2 regions of the Vibrio sp. PSi01 genome follow, and region 2 is predicted to be linked to the other one. Evidence: predicted binding sites of a transcription regulator. Region 2 holds the regulator's gene; the other holds the start of a gene.

Region 1 (5,572 bases), on a different contig from region 2:
CATCATTGGTAACGCACGACTGAGGTTGCCCATTACGTGATTCACTTCACCAACAACCGAGGTTGCTACAATGCGGCTACGATAAACTGTTGTGTTTAACTGACTCAACGAAAGTTCAGCAAGTTCTAATGCTTTTTCAGGTTCATTACTGTTGATGGCGACTTGGGCGCGCAAGGCATTGTATTGGCCTTGTTGTTGAGTATCGAGCTCGATGTTTCGATCTTGATATTGAGTTTCAGCCTCTTCCAACAAAGTACCCACTTGATCATAGCGGTGCTGGCTTTGTGCAAGCCACGCGCGCAGCATTGATAGCTTAGGCTCGCTGTAAAGCTGATCGGTGGTCAGTTGCTTGATCGCCATTTCTAACGAAGACAACTCACCTTGGTTGAACATCGGCCAGCCGTGCTCTGTAAGAATTTGAATGATCAGGTCCGGGTCTTCAGCACGTTGTGCATGTCGTAGTGCTTGGTGAGGCGTTTTCTGTTTGATCCACGCTTTAGCGGCACTTCGATGCAATTCAGCTTCTTGCTGAGGAATTCGCGCCTGACGTTCGTGTGCTAGAAATTCACCAAACAGATTATGGAAGCGGTACCAGTTTTTTTCGCCCTCAAGCGGGTAGATGAATAAGCCAAAACGGTTGAGTGATTCAATCATTCCGAGTGCGTCTTCACGTTGTGTCAGTGCGCAGACTAATTCGTCATTGAAGTGATCAAGCACAGAACATTGCATTAAGAAGTGTCGAGTTTCTTTGTCTAATAGATCGAACACTTCTTCAACCAAATAGTCCCAAAGGTGGGCATGGTTAAAGTGAGAGAACGACTCGGCTGACTGGGCAAGTGTGCGTTTTTGGTGTTGTGCTTGAAGCGCGATAAGTTGCAGTGCAGAAGGCCAACCTTCTACATAGCTACAAATACTGTCTGCCGTTGTGTCATCAATGCCATCGGCAACACGTTGATTGAAAAAGCGTGTGGTTTCTTCGGTATCAAACGCCAGCGAGTCATTACCTAATTCGATCATTAAGTCACGAACGCGCAGGTTTGCTGTGCCAAGTGGTGGTGTACCACGACTGGTTACCACAAGCGTTAAATTGTCGGGCATGTGTTTGAGGAAAAAGCGCATCGCTTCATGAATGTCATCATTATTAACCAAGTGATAGTCATCCAGCACCAGGAAACATTCGTGATGGAATTCAGACATCTCAGCAAACACTTCACTTAATAAAGAATGCAGTGATGAAAACTGTCGTTTTTCTGCCAATTTTTGGGCGTTAGGACAGGCATTTTGAGTCGCTTTATTGAGTGATTGTAGGAGGTAGTTGATGAACCGGAATGCATCGTTGTCACTATCATCGATGCTGTACCAACCTACATTGGGTTTATCTACCAGCCACTGCGCAGCCATGGTGGTTTTGCCGTATCCCGCTGGAGAGCGAAACAATACTAGCTTATAGCAATCTGCATGTTGTAGCAGATCGAGAACTCTCGGTCGCAAGATTGCGTTATGTAGGCGGCCGGGACGAGTCAGTTTCGAAGGGATCCACATGTTTAAGTTTTTCACCTATTCCGTGGCTTATGCTATGGATTATCTCAATCTATCGTTGAGTACATGTCCAATGACATTCGCCTGATTACTTAAGTCTTCAGTCATAGTACGTGATGCCAAACGATACCGACTATGATCCTCCTCAGAAACCTTGCACTCCTGCAGGTTTTTGATGTTCTACGCCCTTTATTTGTGACATATCTCACTTAGTGGGGCGTTTTTTTAATGTGACCTTGTCCTCCCCTGTACAAGATTTTATGTAAAAGATGAGACGAGAGAAATTTTTTCGTGATCTAAATATCAGATTTGGCAATAACTTCAAATGGGTTAAATAAAAGTCACATCAATTGAAGTTAAGTTATCGAACGGGACCTTGTGATCTCAGTCACTCCAAGTTTTTGTTCTAAGTCAGAACATGAGAGTCAGATCACTAACCCCATGTCGGTACGCCCCCTACGCCCTCTCATCTACTCCTAGTTAGTCGTACGGGCGGGAGGATGTTTAGTTAATGGTGACCATGCACGATATGTCACAGATGAATTAGAACTATTAAAAGCGAGATTTCTGAAATGAAACCAACTCAGCAAAAAACTTTCGATAAAGTGTCGTTCCAAGAAAGCGTTAAGAAGCATTTATCTGCAACCTACGCAACAACGATTGAAAACGCAGATAGCCGCGCATGGTACCTAGCAATGGGGCGTGCGCTAGCAGAACTCACAACATTTGATCTGTTAGAAACTGAAAATGACGAAAAAATTAAGAACGCGAAGAGCGTTAACTACCTTTCACTAGAGTTTTTGATTGGTCGTTTAACCGGTAATAACCTGATCAGCATGGGTCTGTACGAACAGATCACTCATGCAATGGAAGAGCTAGGTCAAAACCTAACGGATCTTCTAGAAGAAGAACGCGATCCATCACTAGGTAATGGTGGCCTTGGTCGTCTAGCTGCTTGTTTCATGGATTCTTGTGCCGCTCAAGAATACCCAACAGTAGGCTACGGTCTTCACTACGAATATGGTCTATTCAAACAGTCTTTCCAAGACGGTCGTCAACAAGAAGCACCTGACGCATGGCGTGGTGTTGAAGGTTACCCATGGGAAGTGGCTCGTCCAGAACTAGCACAACACATTGGTTTTTACGGTCATGTAGAAGTTGAATACATCGACGGTAAAGAAGTTCGTACTTGGGTTCCGGGTATGGAAGTAAAAGCAATGCCTTGGGATCTACCTATCGTAGGTTACGAGTCAAACACGGTTTACCCGCTGCGTCTTTGGGAATGTCAGGCAATTGCACCATTCTCACTAGCAAGCTTTAACAACGGTGACTACTTCGAAGCGCAACACTCGCTAATCGATGCAGGTAACATCACTAAAGTACTTTACCCGAATGACAACCACGAGAAAGGTAAGACTCTGCGTCTAATGCAGCAGTACTTCCACTCAGCAGCGTCTGTTCGCGATATTCTACGTCGTCACGAAGCAGCAGGTTTCTCTCTAGAAGACCTTCCTAAACAAGAAACGATTCAACTGAACGATACGCACCCAACTATCGCTATCCCTGAATTGATGCGCATCCTGATCGATGAGAAAGGTTTAACTTGGGACCAAGCTTGGGAAATCAGTGCTCACACGTTCGCGTACACGAACCACACACTGCTTCCAGAAGCACTAGAGACTTGGTCTGAATCTTTGATCAATCGTCTTCTTCCACGTCACATGGAAATTATTTTTGAAATTAACCACCGCTTCATGCAAGAAGTTCGCAAGATGTGGCCTGGTGATGGTGAGAAACAAGCGAAGCTTTCTATCATTCAAGAAGGTTTCCACCGTATGGTTCGCATGGCAAACCTATGTGTGATTGGTTCTTACAAAGTAAACGGTGTAGCTGCACTTCACTCACAACTGGTTAAGAAAGACTTGTTCCCTGAGTTCAACGAAATCTTCCCTGGCAAATTGACTAACGTAACGAACGGCATCACGCCACGTCGTTGGTTGAAGTTCTGTAACCCAGGTCTATCTACGTTAATCACAGGTAAGATCGGTACTGAGTGGCCTGCAAAACTTGAGCAGCTAGAAGGCATCGCTAAGTTTGCAACAGACGCGAAATTCCAAAAAGAATTCATGGCTGTTAAGAAAGAAAACAAACAGCGTCTTGCTGATTGGGTTCAAGAAAACATGGGTATCGAGCTAGATACTAACGCTATCTTCGACGTGCAAATCAAGCGTCTACACGAATACAAGCGTCAGCACCTAGACTTGCTACACATTCTATCTCTGTACCACCGTATTCTAAACGAACCTGGTTTCGAGTGTGAGCCACGCGTATGTTTCTTCGCAGCGAAAGCAGCTCCAGGTTACCACCTAGCCAAAGAAATCATCTTTGCGGTTAACAAGATTGCAGAGAAGATCAACAACGATCCTCGTATCGGCAACAAGTTGAAAGTGGTATTCATCCCTGACTACCGAGTGAGCATGGCTGAAATCATCATTCCAGCAGCAGACGTTTCTCAGCAAATTTCATTAGCTGGTAAAGAAGCATCAGGTACGGGCAACATGAAGATGGCTCTAAACGGTGCTCTAACTATCGGTACGATGGATGGTGCAAACGTTGAGATTCGTGAAGAAGTTGGCGATGAAAATATCTACATCTTCGGCCTAGACGTTGATGGTGTTGTGGCGTTGCAAGCTCAAGGTTATAACCCTTACGACTACTACAATGCTGACCCACTACTGAAAGCTTCTCTAGACCTACTGACAGGCGATGAGTTCTCTCCAGGTCAACCAGGCCTCCTGCGTGCAACGTTTGATAGCCTGCTAGACGGTGGTGACCCATACCTATGTCTTGCTGACTTCGCATCTTATGTGAAAGCACATGAAGACATGGGCAAGCAGTACAAAGACCAAGCCGGTTGGGCTAAGAAAGCAATTCTTAACACAGCATTGGTTGGTAAGTTCACATCAGACCGCTCAATCCGCGACTACGTGAATAATATTTGGAAACTTGAAGCGGTTAACCGTTAATAAACCCAAAAGCAGCCAAGGCAGTTTCTGCCTTGGCTCAATTGACTTGTGCACAAGCCAGTATTCAAATTAACGGCTTATAAACTGAATCGTTCACAAGCTGATTGATGAACAACAGATTAAATAACAACCCTACAAAATTGAAAGCGTTAGAACGTTTTCGGAGAGAGCGATGAAAGAACAGACCGTATTAAAACAAGTCGCAGAAATGGCAAATATTGCCGACAGTTACGTTAGTGCGTGGGGCGATGAAGCACAAGTATCAGACGAGACGATTACGTCTCTATTGGCTTCATTGGGCTACGATACAAGCAGCGATGATGCACTGCTAAAATCAGCAGAAAGAAAACACAAAAAAGATGTACTAGACCCAGTTCTTGTCTTGCGTGACGGTGAGCCAGTAGAAGTGGCGCTTAATCTAGGTGTAAGTGCTCGTGAAAGTGAGTTCAGCTGGCGCTTAGAAACCGAGCAAGGAGAGGTACTTGAAGGCTATCTTCAATCTCAAGTCGTTCGTGATGAGCGTGCAGAGGGTGGCCCTTTAGTGTTTGCATTGCCAAGTGATTTGGCATGGGGTTACCACAAGCTAATTGTGAGCCGTAAGCGCCGTAAGAAGCCTTACGAGATGACATTAATCATTACGCCAAAAGCGTGTTTCAAGCAATCACTAATCGAGCAAGGCAAAAAGCTTTGGGGACCAAGCGTTCAACTCTACACTCTCAGAACTCAGCACAACTGGGGCATTGGTGATTTTGGCGATCTAAAACAACTTGTTGCCGATATCGCGTCTCGCGGTGGTGATTTTGTTGGTCTAAACCCAATCCACTCATTATTCCCAGCGAACCCAGAAGGCGCGAGCCCATACAGCCCGTCCTCACGTCGTTGGTTGAACATATTATACATTGATGTGAGCTCAGTACCTGAATTCGCGTTAAGTGCTGAAGCACAACAAACGGTAGGCAGTGCTGAATTCCAACAGCGCCTACAGAAAGCTCGTGAAGCACACTGGG
Region 2 (5,572 bases):
ACTACTTGGCTGAGTATGCGGACGACCCATTACTGTCGGCGGCAACGATAGTTTCTGCTCCTTTTGATTTAGCTTGCTGCTCCAGTCGTATTGAAAGAGGCTTCTCTAGGCTCTATAAAAAATACCTGCTCAACTCACTCAAATCGAATGCCTTGAAAAAGGTTAAGCTGTTACAAGAAAAAATAGGTATCTCCGCTGAAACCATCAAAAAAATAGACAAACTGTATGAGTTTGATGAAAGGATCACTGCGCCTCTGCATGGATTTAAGAATGCTCAAGACTACTATGCTCAATGTTCAGCGCTTCCAAAACTGAATAAGATTAAGCTACCGACTCAGATCATTCATGCTAAAGACGATCCTTTCATGACTGATGATGTTATTCCAAAATTCGTACTACCAGACAATATTGATTATCGCTTGTTTCAGAAAGGTGGCCATGTGGGGTTCATTACCGGTAGCACGCTCAAGCCCAGGTTTTGGCTAGAAGAAGCATTGCCAGCCTACTATGAAAGTATCCAAGATTCGGCATAATGACCGAGCCTTAGTAAATAGAAGTAAAAACATTACTAATTAATAAACATAGTTATCAACATATCCATGAACATAAAAGAGAGAAGTATTTATGATCATCCCATGGCAAGACATTGCACCAGAAACACTGGAAAACCTCATCAAAGAGTTCGTGCTGCGTGAAGGTACAGACTACGGTGATGTAGAGGTTTCATTGCAAAACAAGATTGACCAAGTGAAACATCAATTAGCCTCAGGAGAAGTCAGTATCGTATTTTCTGAGCTGCATGAAACCGTTGATATTCAAGTCACAAAACGCTTCTAGGCTGCGCTCATAAAGGAGCCGTGTTATAGTGGTAAACGATTGCTAACAAGTAAGTTACTCAAAAGACAAGGGTTGTCATGTCCGCTAAACATCCAATTATTGCGGTGACGGGTTCATCAGGAGCCGGCACCACCACCACCTCAGAAGCCTTCCGTAAAATGTTCAATATGATGGACGTGAAGGCCGCTTGGGTTGAAGGGGATAGTTTCCATCGCTTCACTCGACCAGAGATGGATGTCGAGATCCGTAAAGCGCGCGAGCAAGGTAAGCACATCAGCTACTTTGGTCCACAAGCCAACGACTTTGGTGCGCTAGAAGAGTTCTTCCGTAAATACGGTAACGAAGGTACAGGCAAGGTACGTAGCTACCTGCACACGTTCGATGAAGCCGTTCCTTACAATCAAATGCCAGGCACCTTTACGCCATGGCAAGAGATCCCAGAAAATTCAGATGTGATGTTTTACGAAGGCCTGCACGGCGGTGTGGTTGATGGCGATATCAATGTTTCTCAACACGTCGACTTGCTGATCGGCATGGTACCTATCGTCAACTTAGAATGGATCCAGAAATTCGTTCGCGACACACGCGATCGTGGTCATTCTCGTGAAGCAGTAATGGACTCGATTGTTCGCTCGATGGATGATTACCTTAACTACATTACTCCTCAGTTTTCGCGTACTCACATCAACTTTCAGCGTGTTCCAACGGTAGACACATCAAACCCTCTCAACGCTAAAGGGATCCCAAGTTTAGACGAAAGCTTCGTTGTTATACGTTTGCGCGGCATCAAAAACGTCGATTTCCCTTACCTTTTAGCTATGATTGATGGCTCATTTATGTCTCGCCACAACACGCTTGTGGTACCAGGAGGGAAGATGAGTTTTGCTATGGAGCTCATTGTAAGGCCGATCCTACAACAACTCATCGAAACCGGAAAAATTGGTTAACAGAGCACCATTCTGGTTGATTACTTTTCATACCGTGATCATGTGCACAATTTTGCGTAAAAAATCGTAGCTTGGTCACGATTAAAATCAAGAAATAGTACCTGAAAAAGGATACTATTCTTAAACGAAACACAAGATAGCTTGCAGCGCTCAACGAGTGCTCTTATCCTACAAGTCAATCCAGGCTTAGCTAAAATACGGAAAGCGGCAAGCATACCCTGCAGAGGAAGTGAGATATTATGGTTCTAGGTAAACCTCAAACCGATCCAACATTAGAGTGGTTCCTTTCACACTGTCATATTCATAAGTACCCATCAAAAAGTACTTTGATTCATGCTGGTGAAAAGGCAGAAACCTTGTACTACATTGTTAAAGGTTCTGTGGCAGTTCTTATCAAAGACGAAGAAGGTAAGGAAATGATTCTTTCTTACCTAAACCAAGGCGACTTCATCGGTGAGCTAGGCTTATTCGAAGAAGACCAAGAGCGTACAGCTTGGGTTCGTGCAAAATCTCCTTGTGAAGTAGCTGAAATTTCTTTCAAGAAATTCCGTCAACTTATCCAAGTGAACCCAGACATCCTAATGCGTCTATCAGCGCAAATGGCAAACCGTCTACAAGTAACTAGCCAAAAAGTTGGTGACTTAGCGTTCCTTGACGTAACTGGTCGTATCGCACAAACGCTACTAAACCTAGCAAAACAACCAGATGCAATGACTCACCCTGACGGCATGCAAATCAAGATCACTCGCCAAGAGATTGGCCAGATCGTTGGTTGTTCTCGTGAGACAGTTGGTCGTATCTTGAAGATGCTAGAAGAGCAGAACCTAATTTCTGCACACGGTAAAACTATCGTGGTATATGGCACTCGTTAATCTCGATTAACTGAGCCTAAAATTTGAAAGCCACCAAATGCAAATTTGGTGGCTTTTTTGTTTTCTAAAGATCTAGAGAGCAGATGCGAGATGCGAGATGCGAGATGCGAATGAAACACCTACAGCTTCGAAGCGCAAACACTCTCGAAGCGAAGCCTATCTGCATCTTTAGGGTAAAGTCCGTACTCGTATCTTTCTTTAACCGTTAGTGCTTTCGAAGATCTTGTCAGCCGATGCTGCCACAAAACCGGTATAAAGCTCACCATTAGCCATCGCATAACGCTTAGCGAACTCATAGAAGCCTCCAGGAATCATCTCATTGCCCTCAACAAATGAAACTGGGACTTTATCTGCCATTGTTGATGATTGCTCTAATAAGACCTCTGGAGAGCCTTTAACCTGGCCACCAGATGCATTGATCGTGAAGCCTGATTCGCTCAAATAATCATTCACTGCCTGCACTTCATCAAAAGCATCGAGTTGATTAACGCTCACTGTAAAGTGGTTGGCACCGTAACCATGAGCTGCGAGCCAAGACGCGTATTCACTTTCTTTTGCAAGCACTTGGAAATCTGCGAAGCTCAAGTCCCATAGACGACCACCAAACAAGAATTCATGGCCTTGAAGCTTGCTTACGTCGACTTGCTCAACCAATTTAGCAACGATCTGTTGTAAGTCACTTGAACACTCTTCGACCTTCAACTCACTAATGAACACTTTAGGTTGATTTGGATCTGGGTGCTCGTAATGCTTCGCGACTAGCTTCTTACTCTCAAACAAGTAATCGCCACACGCTTTATAACCTAGCTCAAGGAAAGGCTTAGCCAATGTTTCAATACCTAGCGGAGCAACATTGAAAGTACGCAGTGCAATGTGATCATTAATCAGAGCTTCGTCTTCTTTCAGCAAGTGATGTACTTTCTCAGCCGATGGACAAAGCCTGTGAATGTAATCGTCCCAAAGTGATTTAAAGAGTAGATCGGGCGTCATGGTGACTCCTTGTCAGAGGTTCTAGCAAGCTAGTAATTTGGATTAGAAAGGGAGAGGCTGAGACACAGAGTCAGCAGCCATCAGCCTGTGACATACTTTTCTATTATTATCTACCGCCCAATCTAGGTGTTGGGCGTGATGGAAAAAGGAAGCGATAGCACCGCTTCCTATTTCAAACTTAACGCATAAGCCTAAGACTCATTAGCCTAAATTAAAGCTCAATACCTGGGCTAAACGTTGCCGGAAGTTGAGTTTCGCCACCTTCCATTGAAGCCATAGGGTAAGCACAGTAGTCAGCCGCGTAGTAAGCACTTGGGCGTAAGTTGCCCGAAGCACCTGGACCACCAAATGGAGCATCGCCACTTGCGCCTGTTAGCTGGCGGTTACGGTTAACAATGCCCGCACGGATATGGTCAACAAAGTATTCCCATTCAGAATCATCTGTTGATACTAAGCCAGCAGATAAACCAAAGCGTGTGTCGTTAGCTAGCTCAACCGCTTGCTCTAGCGATTGATAACGGACCACTTGTAGCAATGGACCAAAGTACTCTTCATCCGGCAGTTCAGCAATGTTGGTTGCGTCGATAATACCAGGAGAAACAAACGCCGCTTGACCCGCTTTTGCTTCTACTAGACTTACACCGCCTAACGATTGCAGATTCGCTTGTGCGTCCAGAATGAACTTAGCCGCAGCTTCAGAGATCTGTGGGCCCATGAAGGGTGCTGGCTCAGCGAGTGGCTGATCGACACGAATTTTCAAGGTCGCAGCAACGAGCTTATCCAGTAGTTGATCGCCCTTATCTCCTATTGGAACATACAAGCGACGTGCACATGTACAACGTTGACCCGCACTGATGAAAGCTGATTGGATGATAGTGTATACCGTTGCGTCTGCATCACCGTATTGGTCGCTGATCACCATAGGGTTGTTGCCGCCCATTTCTAGTGCCAGCATCTTGCCCGGTTGGCCCGCGAATTGACGATGCAGGATATGACCGGTATTGGCACTACCTGTGAACAGCACGCCATCAAGGCCTTTAGCATCAGCCAGTGCGATACCTGTCTCTTTGGCACCTTGTACTAGGTTAATTACGCCAGCAGGAAGGCCAGCTTCTTGCCATAGTTTCATCGCAAACTCACCCGTCCAAGGTGTCTGCTCTGACGGCTTAAATACCACGGTATTACCCGATAGCAGTGCTGGAACAATATGACCGTTAGGTAGATGACCAGGGAAGTTATAAGGACCAAATACTGCCATTACGCCTAATGGACGATGACGCAGTACAATTTGGTTGCCTGCAGCTTCACGTGAAGCTTCACCAGTACGTTCATGGTAAGCACGAATAGAGATAGCAATTTTGCCCGCCATCGCGCCCGCTTCAGTACGCGTTTCCCAAATCGGTTTCCCCGTCTCTTTTGCAATAATTTGTGCTATTTCTTCGCTGTTCTCTTTAACTTTCTCAGCAAAATTCAACACGATCGCTTCACGCTCGGCAAAGCTCAGTTTTTTCCAAACTAAGAAGGCTTCACGAGCCGCTGCTACTGCAGATTCAACCTGTGCAGGAGTTGCGCTATCACCCTGCCATACTACTTCATTATTGTATGGGCTTACTGATGCCATGGCGTCACCTTGACCTGCCACCCATTGTCCTGCTATCCACTGAGTCATACTTCTATCCTTAAAATCTTCGACAGATAATCGCTGCTCTTACTGAGCTAACATGCGAACGAATTCGCCTTCTTTTACTTCAAGAGCGCTTGCTACTTCAGATGATAAAATCACTGTGTCACTTGCTTGGTCATACGCACCTTTCGCAGCGACTGCGCGGAAGTTCTCGAACGAGGTATTACCAATTAGGAAGTCTTTAGAACTGGAGTGCTCTGCAATTTTTACTTGAGCACGAATCGCATAACGTACCGATTCAA

Evidence for each region. The regulator CRP, encoded in region 2, controls carbon source genes, mostly activating them, when cyclic AMP is high. The targets are predictions, from matches to a motif close to TGTGANNNNNNTCACA.
Region 1: a site for CRP is predicted at 1,917-1,932, ahead of ACFI6G_RS04865 (glycogen/starch/alpha-glucan phosphorylase). Genes of this name have one in related genera too.

Annotation. Positions count from the first base shown of each region.
Region 1 is NZ_JBHNYN010000002.1:387,045-392,616, forward strand. Features, by position in the region: gene malT (HTH-type transcriptional regulator MalT) at 1-1,542, opposite strand, end outside; gene ACFI6G_RS04865 (glycogen/starch/alpha-glucan phosphorylase) at 2,112-4,565, shown strand; gene malQ (4-alpha-glucanotransferase) at 4,738-5,572, shown strand, end outside.
Region 2 is NZ_JBHNYN010000012.1:15,694-21,265, forward strand. Features, by position in the region: gene ACFI6G_RS15565 (hydrolase) at 1-533, shown strand, start outside; gene ACFI6G_RS15570 (YheU family protein) at 625-837, shown strand; gene ACFI6G_RS15575 (phosphoribulokinase) at 915-1,784, shown strand; gene crp (cAMP-activated global transcriptional regulator CRP) at 2,024-2,656, shown strand; gene ACFI6G_RS15585 (DUF1338 domain-containing protein) at 2,855-3,646, opposite strand; gene astD (succinylglutamate-semialdehyde dehydrogenase) at 3,858-5,315, opposite strand; gene astA (arginine N-succinyltransferase) at 5,355-5,572, opposite strand, start outside.